3 regions of the Corynebacterium poyangense genome follow, and region 1 is predicted to be linked to each of the others. Evidence: riboswitches for the same ligand, from Rfam matches in the RefSeq annotation. Region 1 holds a riboswitch; each other region holds the start of a gene.
The links. Region 1 has a riboswitch for thiamine pyrophosphate ahead of GP475_RS00695 (ECF transporter S component). Riboswitches for the same ligand answer to the same signal wherever they lie in the genome.
Positions count from the first base shown of each region.

Region 2: another riboswitch for thiamine pyrophosphate. It lies ahead of thiO (glycine oxidase ThiO); the one in region 1 lies ahead of GP475_RS00695 (ECF transporter S component).
Region 3: another riboswitch for thiamine pyrophosphate. It lies ahead of thiM (hydroxyethylthiazole kinase); the one in region 1 lies ahead of GP475_RS00695 (ECF transporter S component).

Region 1 covers NZ_CP046884.1:147,234-153,521, forward strand. The annotation lists gene GP475_RS00685 (energy-coupling factor transporter transmembrane component T family protein) at 1-519, opposite strand, end outside; gene GP475_RS00690 (ABC transporter ATP-binding protein) at 528-1,913, opposite strand; gene GP475_RS00695 (ECF transporter S component) at 1,915-2,508, opposite strand; TPP riboswitch at 2,548-2,658, opposite strand; gene GP475_RS00700 (dicarboxylate/amino acid:cation symporter) at 2,831-4,156, opposite strand; gene GP475_RS00705 (hypothetical protein) at 4,631-5,260, opposite strand; gene GP475_RS00710 (hypothetical protein) at 5,276-5,422, opposite strand; gene GP475_RS00715 (hypothetical protein) at 5,465-5,794, opposite strand; gene GP475_RS00720 (hypothetical protein) at 6,128-6,288, shown strand, end outside.
Region 2 covers NZ_CP046884.1:1,124,151-1,130,438, reverse strand. The annotation lists gene GP475_RS05305 (IclR family transcriptional regulator) at 1-249, shown strand, start outside; gene GP475_RS05300 (ThiF family adenylyltransferase) at 906-2,084, opposite strand; gene GP475_RS05295 (thiazole synthase) at 2,084-2,905, opposite strand; gene thiS (sulfur carrier protein ThiS) at 2,917-3,150, opposite strand; gene thiO (glycine oxidase ThiO) at 3,160-4,308, opposite strand; TPP riboswitch at 4,302-4,416, opposite strand; gene GP475_RS05280 (thiamine phosphate synthase) at 4,485-5,042, shown strand; gene GP475_RS12610 (beta/alpha barrel domain-containing protein) at 5,021-5,176, shown strand; gene GP475_RS05275 (amino acid permease) at 5,168-6,288, opposite strand, start outside.
Region 3 covers NZ_CP046884.1:1,231,483-1,237,770, reverse strand. The annotation lists gene GP475_RS05785 (MFS transporter) at 34-1,392, shown strand; gene GP475_RS05780 (class I SAM-dependent methyltransferase) at 1,409-2,704, opposite strand; gene GP475_RS05775 (NAD(P)/FAD-dependent oxidoreductase) at 2,898-4,295, shown strand; TPP riboswitch at 4,340-4,443, shown strand; gene thiM (hydroxyethylthiazole kinase) at 4,436-5,257, shown strand; gene GP475_RS05765 (bifunctional hydroxymethylpyrimidine kinase/phosphomethylpyrimidine kinase) at 5,250-6,288, shown strand, end outside.

The sequences.
Region 1 (6,288 bases):
TGCCCCGCGTCGGATCCGGTTGTGATCGCCGAGGCCGCGGGCGCGTCGGGCTAGACTAAGAGCCTGCCAATCCTGGCGAAAGAGTGAAATCAGTCTTAACCCGGCTACGGTAGCAAGAACAAAGCGCCAGGGCAGGTGAAGTTTCTGGGCTAAACCATCTCCCAAATAGGTGGGATCAATATCGCGCAGCAGTGCCACTGAGGCGAGGCCTATAGCCAGGACTCTCAAGATAATTGCTTCTCCCAGGTAGATGGAGTTATCGGTAATTCGGGCGCTGAGGAAGGAAGCATAGACATGTCCTTCCGGACGTCCGTAGAGGGTCATGGATACCCCAGCGAGAATAGCTGCGAGAAGCACCGGCCAGGCATGGCGAATCCACTTGCGGGGACCGAAACCCAAGATCACGATGAGTGGTATCACGAGAATACATGCCACCCCGGCAGAAATCCGATCAATAGAGATTAATAACGGGGTAGTAAATACGAACAGGGCGAGAGGCCGCATTACCGGATTAAACATGGACGTACTCACAACCGGATCTCCTGTTCTCCCAACGCCTGAACCACCAGGGGGTCATGGGTAATCGTGCACACGGTAGTGCCCTCCCGGCAGAGTTCATCTAATAAGTGCACTACCTCGCTAAAGGTACGGCGATCTTGGCCAAACGTTGGTTCATCAAGAATCAGCAGCTGTGGGGCATGAGTTAAGGCAGTTGCCACTGATAGGCGTCGCTTTTCCCCACCGGAGAGTGTGAACGGATTAGCCTCGGCCAGATGTTCCAGCCGCAACCGAGTTAATAACTCGTCAACCCGGGTCTTTGGAGTTTCACCAAAGGCTAGCTCTTCCCGAACGGTGCGGCAGAGAAATTGGTGCTCGGGATTTTGGAACACCGAGCCGATCCGTTGACAAAGCTCACGGGAGCGCCACCGGTAGGGAGAAGGCTCAGATAATGATCCACGCAAGCGGGGATGGGCAATCACGTGCCCAGCCTGCGGTGGCAATAAACCTCCGAGGGCCAACGCCAAAGTTGATTTACCGCTGCCGTTCTTCCCGGTAATGCACACCCCATGTCCCACCGGCAGCGCCACGTTCATATCGCTTCGCACCGCTGGAGAACCCGGCCACCCTAGACTCAGCTCTACCCCTTCGATCAGGGTGTCGGGGTGTTCTGGGATAGCCTGCGCCTGGGGTAAAACCGGCGCCGGTCCTGGAATCCAGATTCCGTGTTCACGCAGTTCATCGCCATGTTCTGCCAGAACGACGTCACGCGGTCCATCCACTATAAGCCCTGCATCGCCCAGGACTATAACCCGCTCAATAAGCGGCAGCCACTCTGCAACTCGATGCTCCACCACCAGCAGCGTGGCGTGCGTTTCAGCAACAGCCTGTGCAGTGGCAGCCACCAAATCCGGAACACTGTCCGGATCAATATTGGCGGTGGGTTCGTCGAGAGCAATAATCCCCGGCTGCATCGCAAGCACACCGGCTAGGGCGAGTCGTTGCCGCTGACCTCCGGAAAGCTCCTTGGTGAGGTGATGGAGTGGAAGGTCTAACCCCACCAACTCTAAGGCTCGACGCACCCGTGGCCACATCTCATCTGGGGGCACCGAAAGGTTTTCTAAACCAAAAGCAATATCATCGCCTACCTGAGCTGATACTGCTTGGGAATCTGGATCTTGGAGGACTAGACCCACCCGGTCACGTACCTCTAGTTCTCCGGCGGCTTCACCATCTTCACTGCTTCCCAACACTCCAGCTATGGCGCCGAGAAGAGTAGATTTCCCGGCACCCGAGGTGCCGAGTATGAGGATGCGTTCTCCGCGTTCTATCTCAAGATCAATATTGGCTAGAGCGGGTTTCGCTCTGCCGGCATGACGCCATCCATATCCGCGGGCGCGAATCTGTGGGGTCATATTAGATAAGTTTCCGGTGTTCACGGCCAACAGCAAAGCGGTCTAAAGCCCCGGTTTTAGCTAAGGCGCGTACCACAAAATAACTCAGAAGTCCGGCGAGGATAATCCCGGATAGTTGGGTGCATAACAAATACACCACATTGAATTCTAAGGATTTCGCGAAGTTGCCCAGGAATAATTCGAGGATGAAGGCGCCTGCTGCGGCACCCATTCCGGCTAAGAGAGAAACCGGTAGGGTGAAACGTCGATAAGCAAAAAGGGCGAAGATGAGTTCCGCGCCTAGTCCTTGGGCGATACCGGAGTAGACCGTGCCGATGCCCCATTGGTTGCCGGCTATGGCGGAAATGATGGCGGCGATGAGTTCGACGGCGAGCGCGGCGCCGGGTTTCCGGATGATGAGTCCGCCGAAGAGCCCGCCGATCAGCCAGAGGCCGAGGGGAAGCCCGCCGAGACCAGGGGTGATGGCGTTAAAAACCTCATAGAGGTTGCCGCCCACCACATTCCAGACCATGAAGATAAAAGATATGGCGGCTCCGAGGACCGCTGCGGTGACAATATCGACGATCCGCCAGGATCGAGCAGATGTAAAAGTCATAATGTGTGCTCCTTAGTGAAATATCGGGTTCACAGAGCACACGGGAAAGTCGTCGCTCCCTGCGCCGGCATTATCCGGATCAGGTTGTAACGGTCGAAAGCATCCGTGCTTTCCTCTCAGCCCCGGTAGGGGACTCCCGTGCGCTAGGCGCATCGGCGTTTTTCAGGCTGACACGCTGCGTCACACCCTACTACAAAGACGACGGAAAGCTAGTGGTAGCTAACCCTAGAGCGGAAATTGGACACTGAAGCTCAGGAGCTTGACAGCTACTGACCTGGATCAGAAGGAAATGGGGGTCAAAGGTGTTAGGTGGTACGGGTGCTCATGATGAAGACACCGTTGGTGCTGCCTGCAGATCCTTTCCGCGCTTCCACACCTCACGGTCTAGGATTCCGGCTCGGTGTGACACCACGGCTGCTACCAGAGCTTGACCAGTGACGTTGGTTGCCGTCCGGCCCATATCAATGATGGGTTCAATAGCTAGGAGGAGTCCTGCACCCGCAAGAGGTAGACCGAGGGTGGAGAGAGTCAGCGTAAGCATAACGACGGCACCTGTTGTGCCGGCGGTAGCTGCTGAACCGATCACCGAGACCACGATGATGAGAAGATAATCCACCGCAGAAAGATCAACGCCAAAGAATTGGGCGACGAAAAGAGCAGCAACCGCTGGATAAATAGAGGCGCACCCATCCATTTTTGTGGTCGCCCCAAGCGGGATAGCGAAAGAGGCATAGGAAGAAGGAACTCCAAGAGCCTGTTCGCTGACTCGTTGAGTCACCGGCATGACTCCCATGGAAGACCGGGTAATAAAGCCGAGGGAAGTCACCGGCCAGACTCGACGATAAAACTCGATGGGGGAAAGTCCGTGGATTTTCAGAATAGCTGGGTAGATCAGGAGCAGAACCAAAGCCAAACCTACATAGATGGCGAGGACAAATTTCCCGAGGCTGCCTAATGCACTCCAACCGTAGGCGGCGACGGCGTGTCCGATGAGTGCTGCGGTGCCTATGGGGGCGAGACGGATAATCCACCACAGAATCACTTGGACCACGGAGAGGAATGATTCCGTGAAGTGAAGAAACGGCTCAGCGGCTTTACCTGCTTTGACTGAAGCTATGCCAATAGCTAAAGACACCACCAGGATCTGAAGCACGTTGAAACTAAGGGATACGCCGGATTCGGAAACCTTTGCGCTAAGTCCAAGGATATTGACCGGAACGATGGAGTTGAGGAAACCAAACCATGATCCGATAGTTGATGGTTCTGCAGCGTTTCCTGGGTTAACGCTGGTACCAACCCCCGGTTTCATGACCGCTCCAACTAATAAGCCGGCAAGCACGGAGAAGAAGGCAGTGATCATAAACCACCAAATAGTTGATAGCGCTAGTTTGGCGGCGTTGCTGACTTCTCGTAGTTTTGCGACGGAGGTTACCACCGCAGCAAAGACGAGCGCGGGAACCATGACTCTGAGGAGTTGAACATAGGTATCTCCCACCCAGGAAAGACACGTACTTAGCCAATTATCGGGCTCGCTGCTGTGAGGGCTAAGAGAACGGGCAATAAACCCGAGGATAAGCCCGATGATGAGACCATAGATGACCTGGGCACCGAACCCGGTGGCCCAGCCATGACGCTTCTGCTGCGACACGTGTTCTCCCTCTACTCATGAGTAATTGATGGTGGGAACGCTTCTGGCATTCTTGATGTCCAACGTCAGGTGTCGGGCATATCATTCCCTAGACCTAAGTATTGTGACCAAGTTAACCAAGTAGACTAGTAAAAACATACTACTCTGTCTATTAGTGGAGGCGCGATAAACCCCTTCCCAAGGACGGTAGGTGTCGGTACCGCAGGGAAGGGGATCGCGAAGAGAACCGAATAAGTAGAGTTCGATAAGCCTCCTCGAACGTTGAGATATGTGTCTTTTTTAAGCCGAGTTACCCGAGCCCTTAGCTCAGAGCGCCGAAGATTTTCCCAATTCCACCCAAAATGGTGGTAACAATCTTCACTGCGAAATCAAGGGCGTCGGAGTCAAAGTAACCAGGGAAAGGTTGCTGTCCAGTAGGCATGAGGATCCTTTCAAGAATGAGTAATGAAAATCAAAGACCAGTGAGTGGGGAAATTACTCCGCTTGGCCGATGGTGATTATGGAATCCGGGTTGGAGTAATCCTTGTACTTGGTCAACGGAGCTACCCGCTCACAATTGAGAACGCACTTGGGATCAACCTTGTTCGGTCGGCCGTCGCGACGAATGTCATTGGCGTTATATACCGCCGGAGCGGCAACAATGCGTTCGCCTACCTGAGCCCGTGACGGGAACTCGATACGCAGGTCAATATGGAGTTCACCCTGTGCAGTGGCCTGATAGGTCTGCCAGGTGTACACGCCCCAATCTGCACCGTTATCAGCGGTTCGCAGAGTCACCCGGACGGTGTAATACTGTCCTGGGGTGTAGCCGGTAGCTACGGTCTGAACTCGCCCGTAATAGGGGCCTTTACCCGCATTAGCCTTTTCCAAGAACGGAATGACGTGGTCGCCATCGCCAGCGTCAGTAAAAGTTACCGGGCCAAATTTTCCTTCAGCATGATCCGGCTTGACATCTGCTTCATTCACCTGGGTCGGATCCCAAAATGGACGTCCTCCCCCGGGGCCACTGCTTCCCAGTAGGTCTGCTGAAGCAACTCCGTGAGCGGCGATGCTACCGCTAAAAGCTAGCGCCAAAATAGCGCTTGCGGTGCGACGGAACTTCATCGGTCTTAATCTCCTTTATACGATGCCTGCAGCGAAACCGAGCATGGCTTTAATGACCTCGACGAGGGAGGGTCCTACCTCAGATCCCCAGTGCAAGATGGGAAGTGGATCAGTGGTGGGGTCCAGGGCCAAACCGTCATTGGGGTTAGTGTCAGCACCCATGAATCTCTCCTTGAGCTGTAGTGTGGACGTTTCTGGTTACTCTTAGCCAGCGAGGGCGGTGACCAGGCCGATGATGGACTGAGCCAAGGAACCGAGGGTGTTGATGACGCCGGTGATGTCCTTGAAGTCGATTTCAGAGGACAGAGCGCTCAGTTTGTCGGAAGAACCGGTGTTGCCGAGGGAGGAGCTGCCGTCGCCGAAGCTGGAGCCGGACTCGGTTCCGGTGGTGGTTCCAGTGGTGGTGCCGGTGGTCGGAGTGGACACAGCGGCGGTCTCGCTGGCGGGGGTGGTCTCAGCGGCGGTTGCGGTAGCTACTCCAAAGGAAGCGGAAGCGGCGATCAAACCAGCTGCGACGGCGTTGCGAATCTTCATGGAAAAACCTCTTTCATAAGCTTGTTTGTCAAGAACTGGACTCATGTTAAGTGGCAAAGATGGCGTTGCACTACGGTCGAAAGGCCCAAGTTTGTGGTTACTTTAGATACCTCAAACTCGTAGCTAGGGGGTCAAAGGTTACCTGTCTGATCTCCTTTCGGCCATAGGGCAGCCTAATAGTTGCAGCTTAAAAAATTACGGTTCGCAAAATTACCCCGTCGGTTTCGTAGCGAGGTGTAGTGGGGAAGGGGTCAAAATTTTTAAAAAATCTTTTCGTGCCCTAGTATTGGTGCGGTAGGTGATGTATCAACAAAGATAGTAGGGAGGAATTTTATGTCTCTTTCTAGTGGTATTTTGCGCGGAATCACGGGAGCCTATCTTCTTCAGTCCGGCTGGAGTCTTAAGGATCTTCCTGAAGAAGCCGCCAAGGGATTGCAGGATTTTGCTGCTACGGGTGTACCGCAGATGAAGAAACTTAGCCCCGCGCAATTCCG
Region 2 (6,288 bases), 980 kb from region 1:
GCTATTCTCCCACAAGCGCGCTTCACCGCTGAAGACCTTGAGGAAGTTCGACGCCAAGGCTGGTCAGAATCGGTATCTGAACGCGAAGTCGGTTTGGCCAGCTTGTCTGCCCCTGTTTTCAACAGCAATGGGCTCTTTATTGCCGTGCTGTCAATTTCTGGACCCGCCGATAGATTAAAGCCTCATCCTGGGCGAAAGTGGAGGAAGGAACTAGTGGCTGCAGCAGAAAAGCTTTCCGAATCTCTCTAGATGTACGGTAGATTATCGGTGACCGACTTCCCTCGAATTCTTAGAATTTTGCCTCCTCAGAGGGACTTCCCCCAGTTGGTGATGTTCACATAAGAAAACCCGCTTGCTTTCCGTCCTACAAAAGCAAGCGGGAAACCGAACCACGAAACCACTGAAGTAGAAACTCTTCGCCTTGAAGTTGCACGTCGTGGTTGAGGCGGAAGTATCAAGCGGCGGAGGTCGGTGTTCCCTCTCATCGCGTCCGCATGACCCGGAAGGGGCCTAAGGTCCAGCGTGCCTAGTTTCGCTTAGGGCTATGCAGTTCTTGGGGACACATCATGATCATCATGCCTTAAATAAGCTCCTGCTTCACGCGAAAATAGCGGTATGGGAAGTCTGGATTATGGCTATGCCGCTTATATTTTTAAGGAAGCTGACCATGGTGTCTGGGGTTCTGATATGAATAACTTGCTGCCATATAGTCCCCTTTCCACATTGCGGATCTGTTACTTTTCCGAAGTTGCTAGCTGCTTCGTTGGTCGTTAGTTTAACTACAATCGCAGCCCCTGTGAAGAGACAAATAACACATTGACCCATTAGTTGTGCCGTGAGACACTTAAAAATTGGTGTGGTTTTTCGCTTTCTCGCTAGATCTCCATCGGGTTTCGGATAATGCTTTAGCGCTCCACATCTTCCGGAAAAACAGCACGCCACGCCTCTATTCCTCCGGCTGCATTAAACAGCCTGAGAGAATCACCCCACCGACTTTCTTCCCTGTGTTGCACCAAATGTGCAATTGCGCGCCGCGAGCGCACACCAGTACGGCAATACAGAATAATGTCCGACGGCTCAGGGCACTCACTCATGGCATCCTTGAGGCTGTCCCACCCTTGCTCCAACACTTCTGCTAAGGGAACCCCATAAGACCTAGGAATAAAACCTTCGGATCGCTCCTTTGCATCCCGAACATCAACCAGGATTGCTCCGTCATCCACCATTGTCCGAACGTCATCGGGTTTCACATCGACAACCGGGGAATAGCTGTGTACACTGGGCCGATCACGCCATAGCGCGGTGATTTCCGCCAAGGAGGTCACCGGCTTACGTTGCGGATCAGAGGCAAAGCTGAACGTGCGAAAGGTGGCGTCGAATACATCCATCACAATAAGTTTGCCGAGAGCAGGTTCCCCGATCTTCGTGAGCACTTTGATCGCCTCAGCTGCCATATATGATCCCACCATGCCTACCAAGGCTCCTAGAACTCCGCCTTCAGCACATGACGGAACAGAGTCTGGGTCTGGAATTTCCGGGTAAAGATCTCTCAAGCCGGGACCTCGGTCTGGCCAAAAGACAGAGAGCTGGGCGAAAAATTGAGAGATTGTTGCCCACACCAAGGGTGTTCCAGAGATTTCTGATGCGTCTGCCGCTAAATATCGGGTGAGGAAATTATCACTGCCGTCTAGGACAACATCGTGCTCCTGGAAAAGCGCTACAGCATTGTCAGGATGCAACCCTTCACTGATCGCAGTGACGTGGAGACGAGAGTTCAAGGCCAATAAGGTTTCGCGTGATGATTCGACTTTAGACTTTCCAATCCGGGACTCAGTGTGGATGATTTGACGTTGAAGATTACTTTCGTCCACGACGTCATCATCAATGATGGTGATGTGCCCCACTCCGGCTGCGGCTAAATACAGCAAACTGGAGGAACCTAAACCACCGGCCCCAATCACCAACACTCGAGAATCCCTCAGAATATGCTGGGATTGCACGCTGAAACCGGGAAGGCTTAAGTGCCGAGCATAGCGTTGCTGCTCGTGTGGGCTCAGTGCTTCCGGATCAGGAGAGTTCACCATCACAAATATTCCTCACGACTTTGGGGTTTCACCGGACTGATCATCCCAGAGAAACTCGAACTGGGTTGGGCTAGGTGCCGTTGAGGGATTCTGCCCGCGTTCTTTGCCTGAAAACCAGCAATGACCGCATATTTCATGGCCTTAGCCATCGCTACCGGGTCTTGAGCTCGAGTCACCGCACTCGCCAGAAGGACTGCGTCACACCCCAATTCCATAGCGAAGGCTGCTTCCGAAGCCGTCCCGATCCCCGCATCCAAAATGATCGGAACTGAGGCGCGCTCCGCAATAAGCTCAATATTGTGCGGGTTAAGGACTCCCAACCCTGTCCCAATGGGAGCACCAGCCGGCATCACTGCGGCGCATCCCAGATGTTCAAGGTGTTTCGCTAACGCCGGATCATCATTGGTATAAGCCATAACTTCGAACCCATCATTAATAAGTTGCTCCGCAGCATCAACCAATTCCACCGCATTAGGTAATAATGTTTCCTCGTCAGCAATCACTTCTAATTTAATGAGATTAGTCTCTAAGGCTTCTCGTGCTAATTTCGCTGTTAATACCGCATCTCGGGCAGTGTAACAGCCAGCGGTATTAGGCAATGGAGCGATATTATTGCGCCGAAGAATTCCAAAAACCGATTCTTGTGTGGATGGAGAGAATCGACGCAAAGCCACGGTTGTCAGCTCAGTTTCAGAGGCAATGAGGGCTCGTTCCAAGGTATCGAGGCTACTGGCTCCCCCGGTCCCGAGGATCAATCGTGACGTCATGGTCAGATCCCCAATAGTTAGCGGAGGAACAAGACATTTTGAGGCATTCTGAATCACGATGACCGCTATCCCCCTTGGACCGCGCCCACAATATCAATAGTGCCTTCAGCCAAGGTATGACACCAGGAACTACGCGGCACGACCTGCGAATTCTTAGCTACCGCAATAGCGAGGGGTTCACCCTCAACACGGTAACCCTGCTCAGTTAAGCTAACCCCTAATCTCTTCTCAATAAGATCTTTAATTGTTTCTCCAGCCACAGGTTCAAATTTTTCACCATTAATAAGATTGTCAGTCATAGTCACTCCCTATAAACTTTCATATGGCACTAAACTAAAACGCCAAGGATCAATACTTTTCCTAAATTCCGCCGAGATCTTATCTTCTTCCCCAACGGCAATAAGCGCACCAATATGCGAACCTAATGCAGATAAGAGAATTCCGTGCCGAAAATAGCCGGTAGATAGAATAAGATTTTCCGCCACTTCCCCTATTAACGGAACATCATCGGGTGTTCCTGGGCGCGCCTTTGAGATGATTTCGTAAATTTCACATTCCAGAATGCTTGGCACAATGTGCGCGGCATCTCTGAGCAGTTGATAGACCCCTTCTGCAGACACCCCAGCCAAAGAATCTTCACGAGAAGTCGCCCCCACAACGACAGTGCCATCGGCACGCGGTACCACATACACCGGCCGGCCATGAACTACTGCCCTAATAGTTCGACGCACTAACGGCCGGATATGTTCAGGAACCCGCAAGCGAATGACCTCACCGTGAACTGGACGAAGCGGAAGATTCAGCGCTTTTGGTAAGCCCCCAATGTCAGCAGCTGCCAGGCCTGTCGCCACGATCACCTTATCTGCCAAGAAATCTCGGCCATCTTCAGCGTGCACCCCAACCGCCCGCTGGGCGTCGAATATTACTTTCTCTATCGTGGTTTCGATGAGGTCATCTGCTATCACGTCGAGCAACGCCTGACATAAGTTACGCGGATCTACTTGGTGGTCACCGGGGATATCTACTGCACCCACACATCCTGGGCCCAGTGCTGGTTCTAATTGTCGAGCGTGTCGAATAGTGATGGGTTGGACATCCATGTCGAGGCGATGTTGCAAGGAGGTCAACTCAAATAGTGCCGTTCGATCAGCGGAATCGCCGGCAAGCACAAAAGTAGAGTTTGCTAAATACCCTATTTCTTCTTTGTGCTGCCCTAAATCCGCAGCAATCTCTGAGACAAAGCGGGGAAACATCTCCCCTGAGGCCACCATGAGCGGATACAACGTGGGTTGATCCCACACCACCTCAGCAACTGGAGCCAACATACCGGCGGCTGCGCGCGTGGCCCCAGATACAGGGGCGGGGTCGCACACAGTGATATCCCACCCACGGCGTTTTAATTGCCAGGCGGTAGCTAAACCAATGATCCCGGCCCCCACAACAACGGCTGATGACATGGGGCATTCCTCCCTCCGGCGGCATGATCCGCATCAGGTTTGGCGGTCGGCCTCCATGGCCCTCTCAGCCACGCTGTGGATAACACCGTGGCTCCCGCGGAACTCCTACATCTGACATCATAGGAGCCTTTGCACCGATGGGGGTAGCCCCTACCGAGGGAATAGACTTCCGAACTATGAGAAGCCGCACCCGTGAAGAACGCTTAGCTCTGTTACATGCCGCCCAACTGTATGTCTGCACCGACGCCCGCACTGACCGAGGTGACCTAGCTGATTTTCTCGACGCCGCCTATCGAGGTGGAGTAGATATTATCCAGTTGCGGGATAAAAAGATCAGTGCTCGTGATGAACTCGATGCTCTCAAAATCCTTGCCGACATAGCCCATCACCATGGAAAACTCTTCGCTGTCAATGATCGCGCCGATATTGCAGCATTAATCGGGGCGGACATCATTCATGTGGGTCAAGAAGATTTAACACCGGCCCAGGTCCGATCACTCTTGGGACAGGATGTGCTAATTGGCCGCTCCAACCGAAAAACCGACATGTTCCGCGATTCCTTAGCAGACCCCGATATCGATTACGCCGTCATGGGCCCGGTATGGAAAACTCCGACGAAACCTGGACGCAAACCCGTTGGTTTAGCTGGTATTTCCGCAGCCGCGCAACTCAGCGACAACACTAGACTTCAGCAGAAGACTCACCCAAAACCGTGTGGGCTATTGGCGGAATAGATCAAGATAACGTCCACGACGTCCTCAGCGCAGGCGCTCGCCGAATAGTGGTGGTTCGCGCCATCACTCAAGCTGCAGATCCCCAATCTGCAGCTCAAGCGCTTAAGAACACGATCCGAACGTGGCTAACCTAAGGTAGTCTCTGCTTCGCTGGTGCGCTGACGCCCCTGACGGATCTTCGCAGCAGTCCCCATCCCGATAATCCATACCGCGGAGGCAATTAAGCCAATTCTGGTATCTGATTCAAAAGCAAGCACACATACCATTGCCGCAAAGAAAGCTAATACGACCCACGCAGCTAGTATCCCAAAAGGCGCCGGAAAGACGCTCTTGCGGTGTAAATCATCGTGGGTTTTTCGGAACTTGAGATAGGACATAGTAATAATGGCCCAAACTGCCATCACCAACGTTGAGGCCATTGCCGTGATCATCGTAAAAGCTTGAATGACAGATTCCCCAGCGGAAATAAGGACAATGGAGCTCAGCAATAAAACGCACGTCAGGAATAACGCATTCTGAGGTACTCGACGTCGAGACAACACCTTAAATGCTTGAGGTGCATCACCGCGGTGCGCCAAACCCCACAACATTCGAGATGTCGAATAAATCCCGGAGTTCGCTGAAGAGGCAGCTGAGCTCAGCACCACAATGTTGACGATACTCGCTGCCGCTGCTAACCCCGTTAATGCGAACATCGTCACAAAAGGAGATTTGCCCGGATCAACTTCATTCCACGGGGTCACCATCATAATCACAGCTAATGCGCCAATATAAAAAAGCATAATTCTCATCGGAATGGAATTAATAGCTTTTGGCAACATAGTCTCTGGATTTTTCGTTTCTGCCACAGTGGTGCCAACCAACTCGATTCCCATAAAAGCAAAAATCGCAATGGGAAATCCAGCTAAAAATCCATAGAAGCCCAAGGGGAATAATCCACCATGAGACCATAAGTTACTCAAGGCTGCAGGATCGCCAGATTCATTGGGAACATGACTTACTACCATCCACAGTCCCACCACAATAAGCGCTAAGATAGCGCAAATCTTAATGAGAGCAAACCAGAATTCTATTTCCCCAAATGCTTTGACGGTGAGGGCATTTAAGCTATATAAGCACCCGATGACCAGGATGATGGGAATCCATGCAGGAAGCTGAGGCCACCAGAAATGGGTGTAACCCACGATAGCGATCAGGTCTGCGACTGCTGTTACAACCCAGCAAAACCAGTAGGTCCACCCGGTAA
Region 3 (6,288 bases), 1.1 Mb from region 1:
TTTTCCGTATCTTTTGCTAGAAAAGGGGCCCTAGTGAGCGCACCCGTCACCACTCCGGATACCGATTCCCCGCGGCTATCCAAGAAAGACCGACGCCGCATCATCATCGGTTCAACCATCGGCACCACCATCGAGTTCTACGATTTTTATGCCTACGCCACCGCCGCAGTGGCGGTGTTCCCCTTTTTGTTCTTCCCCAAGAACGACAACCCCATGGTCGGCCTTCTGGCATCCTTCGCCACATTCGGTCTCGCCTTTTTAGCCCGACCGCTCGGATCAATCATCTTCGGACACTTCGGTGACCGCATCGGCCGCAAAGCAACCTTAGTTGGCTCCCTCCTCACCATGGGAATCGCTACCTTCATCATCGGCTGTCTCCCCACCTATGACCAAGCCGGCATCCTCGCCCCAGCTCTCCTGGCGCTGATGCGCTTTTGTCAAGGCCTGGGGCTTGGTGGTGAATGGTCCGGTGCTGCTCTGCTAGCTACCGAAACCGCCGAACCCGGTAAACGCGCCCGAGCCGCTATGTGGCCACAACTCGGTGCACCTTTTGGTTTCATCCTGGCCAACGGACTCTTTCTCGTTTTAGTAACCATCTATGGCGACTCCACCAGTGACCCAACGGCTTCCTTCTTGAACTGGGCATGGCGGATTCCTTTCTGGCTATCCATCGTTCTCGTCGGTATCGGTCTGTGGGTCCGTTTCAAACTCGATGAGACGCCAGTCTTTAAAGAGGCAGTAGATTCAGGCAAAAAAGTCACCTCCCCCCTTGCGGAGGTATTCCGCAACGCCTGGATTCCGCTTATTGCCGGAACCTTTATTATGGTCGGCTGCTACACCCTCTTCTACTTGGTGACCACCTGGATTCTTTCCTATGGCATTGGTCCCGTGGAACGCGGCATGCTAGGAATCCACTACAACGACTTCCTCGTTCTCCAGCTCATTTCGATTCTCGGCTTCGTCATCGGTATCCCAGTTTCCGGTCACCTCGCTGACGTTTATGGTCGCCGCGTGACGTTAACCTGGGTGACCTTAGCCATCATCGTCTACAGCTTTACCTTCAGCTTCTTCCTATCTCAGGATCGCGCCACCAAAGTAAGCGTCCTCATCTTCCTCTGTATCGGCATGTTCCTCATGGGTCTTATCTTCGGCCCCATGTCTGCTGTCCTACCTGAGCTCTTCCCCACCAACGTCCGCTACACCGGATCCGGAATTAGCTACAACGTCTCATCCATTCTGGGCGCAGCAATCGCTCCATTTATCGCGACCAGCTTAGCGGTCAATTATGGAGTCTCCGCTGTTGGCTTCTATCTCCTGATCGTCTCGGTCATCTCCTTGATCTCGATTCTGAAGACAAGAGAGACCCGGGACCATGATTTGAGAAAAATCTAGGCCGTCCGACGCCTACTTAGCGTCGCCCTCCCCGATGCCGTGCAGTTAAGGTGAATTGCACAGCATCGAGCCATCCTAGGTCAAATAATGCTCGGCGTAGAGCAAATTGATAATGCCACATCCGTCGGAATACCGCGTCGAAACCGTCGGCTGCGGCTTCTCGTTGCATTCCCAAAAACTGAGAATTCTGCATTTCTAAGCTGTGCGCATAATGCCCCGCACTGTGTGTTTCGGCGATGACCCGCATGGTGGTGTGCCGATCAACGAGGCGGTGGACATCCTCTACCGTGGGATAACGAAGATCCGGCCAAATATACAACCGGAGCGCATCAAGTGCCTCATGGGCAACGTCCGGTAGTTGCTGGGTAGCGCAGACAGTTTGCACTCCCGCGCGAGCCGAGCTATCCAACATTCTTTCGATAGAAGCCACAAACAGTTTCCGCTCTCGCGCGCTGAGAAGTTCCATGTATTCCATGGAAATAATGGCGTCATAGCGACCCCGCCACTCCTGCGACGTCGCTACTGGATGCTCCAAGGGCTGTAGATGCACTGAGTCAGAAACACCCGCTAACACCAAAGGCTCATTAATTGCTGCCAGCACATTGTCATCGGCACTCAGGGAATCCACCGTAGCTCGACGCCGTGCTGCTTCAACAGCAACTAATCCCCCGCTGGCTGGGTATTCCAGGACGTGAGATCCTGGAGAGACGTGAGTTTCTTCCAACAACCGCAGAACTGCTCGGCGCTGGGCATCTGAAAGGTCCGCTCGTTCTACTTCCACCGGGTTATCAATGGTCGTGATATCCACAAAGTGGGTGCCTGCTTCGCTTCCTCGTCCGGCTCCGCGCACATGACTAGGAACAGCGGTGCGCTCCGTTGTGGAAACTCCGGTAAAGATTCCGCCGAAGAAGCTCATTCCATCGGTTGTGCTGACCCGGATCAGTTCCGGCGGCAAGCCGCCTCCGTCATAATCATCAAAGCGGAAATGGGGCCGGCGACGTCGAGCTTTAAACCCAACGTCCAGGAGACAACGAAGAACCCTCGTCAAATCTTTAGTCCGCCACTCTCCTGCCATCCAGGATTCAGCTAATCCCACCCAGCCGTTTCGCGCTAGACGGGGAAATAACGCCTCCTGATCAACAATCAAATCAGCATCAATGCCCTCTAGCGAAAGACCAGCTTTGAAACATGCCCGGGCGAATCGTGCTTCAGCTAGACGAGCCCAGGTAGACATACCAGGTCCGGACGGAATCTCTACTATCCCAGGCCACAGTTCAGGGTCGATTTCTGCCAGATGCTCGCCGCTTATCACCTCGAATATCCTACTGCCTAAGCGCGCGTTTTCGGGGAGGCGCGAGGAGGATATCCGACAAGTTCATAGCAGAAAAAATTGTTTTTATCCGAGGCGAATGACACAACTACTGAGCGACAGGTCTACGATAGTTCTCTACTGACGTTGTCAGAACTTCCAGATATCCCCCATGACAATAGGAGATCTTTATTTCATGAGTGAGGTTTACCGTCCCGATGGTGGCCGCAAGCATGTGGTAATTATCGGTTCAGGGTTTGGCGGACTATTCGCCGCCCATGAGCTGGACAATGAAGATGTCGATATCACTCTTATCGACCGCACTAACCATCACCTCTTTCAGCCCCTGCTCTACCAGGTGGCTACCGGCATTTTGTCCTCCGGTGAAATCGCTCCTTCGACCCGTCAGGTGTTAGCCCGGCAGGATAATATCGACGTCATCAAGGGCGAAGTCACTGACATCAATCTTGCCGAACAAACGGTTACGGCTTCCTTGGGCCACTACCAGACCACCTACAGTTACGACTACTTGATTGTCGCTGCTGGCGCTAACCAGTCCTACTTCGGCAATGACCACTTCGCGGAGTTTGCGCCGGGCATGAAAACCATTGATAATGCCTTGGAAATCCGGGCTCGAATCGTGGGTGCTTTCGAACGAGCTGAGCTGACCCGTGACCCTGTGGAACGCGAAAAACTCCTCACTTTCACCATCGTTGGGGCGGGGCCAACTGGCGTTGAGCTGGCTGGTCAGCTTGCTGAAATGGCTCATCGCACCCTCGCTGATGAATACCGTCACTTCGCACCAAGCTCGGCGAAAATTGTCCTGCTTGATGGCGCCCCGCAGGTGTTACCGCCGTTCGGAAAACGACTCGGCCGCTATACCCAGCGGCAGTTAGAGAAGCTAGGAGTTACTGTTAAACCCAATAGCATCGTGACCAATGTGGACGAAAACACAGTGACATATAAGTCCACCGTCGATGGTTCCGAACACACCATTAACTCCTTCTGCAAGATTTGGTCCGCCGGTGTTTCCGCTTCCCCACTTGGCAAGCTCATCGCAGATCAGGCTGGCTTAGAAGTTGATCGCGCAGGTCGCGTTCCCGTCAATAATGACCTGACTGTGGGAACCTTCTCCAACGTTTTCGTCGTTGGTGACATGATCAATCTCAATGGCCTACCCGGCGTCGCTCAGGTAGCAATCCAGGGCGGTGAATACGCAGCCGAGCAAATTGCCGCTGAGGTTTCGGGCCGCGAGGAATCCGCACGAGAACCATTTGACTACATCGACAAAGGTTCCATGGCCACCATCTCCCGTTTTTCTGCGGTAGCAAAAATGGGGAAGATCGAAGTCACCGGCTTCTTTGGTTGGGTTCTGTGGCTCTTGGTGCACGTGATGTATCTCGTTGGTTTCCGAAATCGCTTCGTGTCCATCGTCTCTTGGGGTATCAACGCCCTGTCAAAGAAGCGCTGGAACTTGGCAGTCACCCGCCAACAACTTCATGCTCGCACCGGTTTATTGAAGCTGGGCCGTTCTGTTGATGATGACAGTGATCTTCCCATCGAGGTGCGGGAAACTAACCAATATAAAGGTTAAACACGGTTAGGTGGTCAGGTCCATTCCAGCTGCTAGTATCGGGCCAGAGGGACACGGGGTGCGCCGCTAAGATTTCGCCGGCGCTGAGAAAACACCCGCTGAACCTGCTCTAGTTCGAACTAGCGAAGGGATGTCACCTGATGACACAGCCTGCTTTATCTGAAGCATTTCATGCTCTACAGTCAACTTCCCCGTTGGTGCAGTGTCTCACCAACAAAGTTGTTGCTGAAATTACCGCAAATGTGTTGCTCGCAGTGGGCGCTGCTCCGGCAATGTGCGACACCCCGGAGGAATCCGAAGGTTTTGCTGAAGTTGCTTCCGGGGTGTTAATAAACGCCGGAACCCCATCCGCTGAACAGTATCAAGGAATGCGCGCCGCTATTAAGGGCGCGTCAAAAAGCAACACCCCTTGGGTGCTGGATCCGGTCGCTGTCGGGGGGCTTACTCACCGCACCCGTTTCTGCCAGGAGATCGTCCAGCGCCATCCCACCGCCATCAGGGGAAACGCCTCGGAAATTTCCGCCTTAGCGGGAATGGGATCCGGCGGACGCGGTGTGGACGCTACTGATGAGGTCACCAGTGCGCTCGACGTAGCCCGCCATCTGGCCCAAGCGCACAATTGTGTCGTGGCGGTTTCGGGACCTCAAGACCTCATTGTTTCGGCTGATCGGATTACCTGGTTAACTTCCGGCGATCCACTTATGCAACGTCTCATCGGCACGGGTTGCTCCCTTGGTGCAGTGTGCGCCGCCTACTTAGGCGCTGCCGCCGATCAAAAAATTTCCGCCCATGATGCCGTTCTCGCTGCCCACGCTCATCTCGGTGCCGCTGGATCGCACGCCGCAGCTTCTTCCTCCGGGCCTGGCAGCTTTCACGCGGCGTGGATTGACGCTCTCTATAACCTGACCGACCAGGATATTTTCCACGCTATCGAGATCCAGGAGGAACACCACAATGCCTAATTTTTGGGATCTCTACCTCGTGACCGATCCTGACCAGGGGGGCGGGCCCGATCAGGTTCCTCACATTGTCGACCAAGCTATCTGCGGTGGCGTCACTGCTGTCCAGCTGCGAGATAAACACGCTGATGACGCTACCTTTGAAGAACGCGCCCGCGCATTAAGTGAAATTATTGGGGCCAGAGTTCCTCTCTTCGTCAATGATCGGCTCGATTGTGCTCTCAAATTAGGGCTTCACCTTCATATCGGCCAAGATGACACTCCTTATGAGGAAGCTCGACGCGCCTTGCCCTCACACCTTATGATCGGGCTTTCTATCTCGGTGGAGTCAGAACTTGACGATATTGTCCAACGCTGCCATGACGCACACCTTCCTCTCCCAGATGTCGTAGGAATCGGCCCAGTCCGCGCTACCTCCACCAAGCAAGACGCCGCTGCTCCGTTAGGAATTGAAGGGCTAATAAATCTCGCCCACAAAGCTAAGAGCCTCGGTATGCCCTGCGTCGCAATTGGTGGTGTGCATCTCGATAACGCAAGCGACATCATCCAGCACACGGTAGTTGACGGACTCTGCGTTGTCTCCGAAATTATGACCTCGCTGAATCCAGAACAAGCAGCTAGAGATCTTCGGAAATGTATTACCGGGTCACGCGCAATCAGGGGCAGCATTCCGAGGGTGTTATCCATCGCTGGTACTGATCCTTCTGGGGGAGCTGGTCTGCAAGCAGATCTCAAATCCATCGCAGCCGCTGGTGGATATGGCATGGCGGTGGTTACCGCCTTGGTTTCCCAAAACACATGCGGTGTCCGTGATATTTTCAGTCCCCCATCGGAGTTTCTCAAGCAGCAACTAGAAGCGGTGAGCGACGACGTCACGATTGACGCTCTCAAAATTGGAATGTTGGCAGATAGCGACACCACCGCTGTCGTATCTGAGTGGTTGACAAAGAATCGCCCACCGGTCGTCGTACTAGATCCAGTAATGGTGTCTACGAGCGGCCATCGTCTCTTAGCAGCAGAAGCCGAAGATGCTG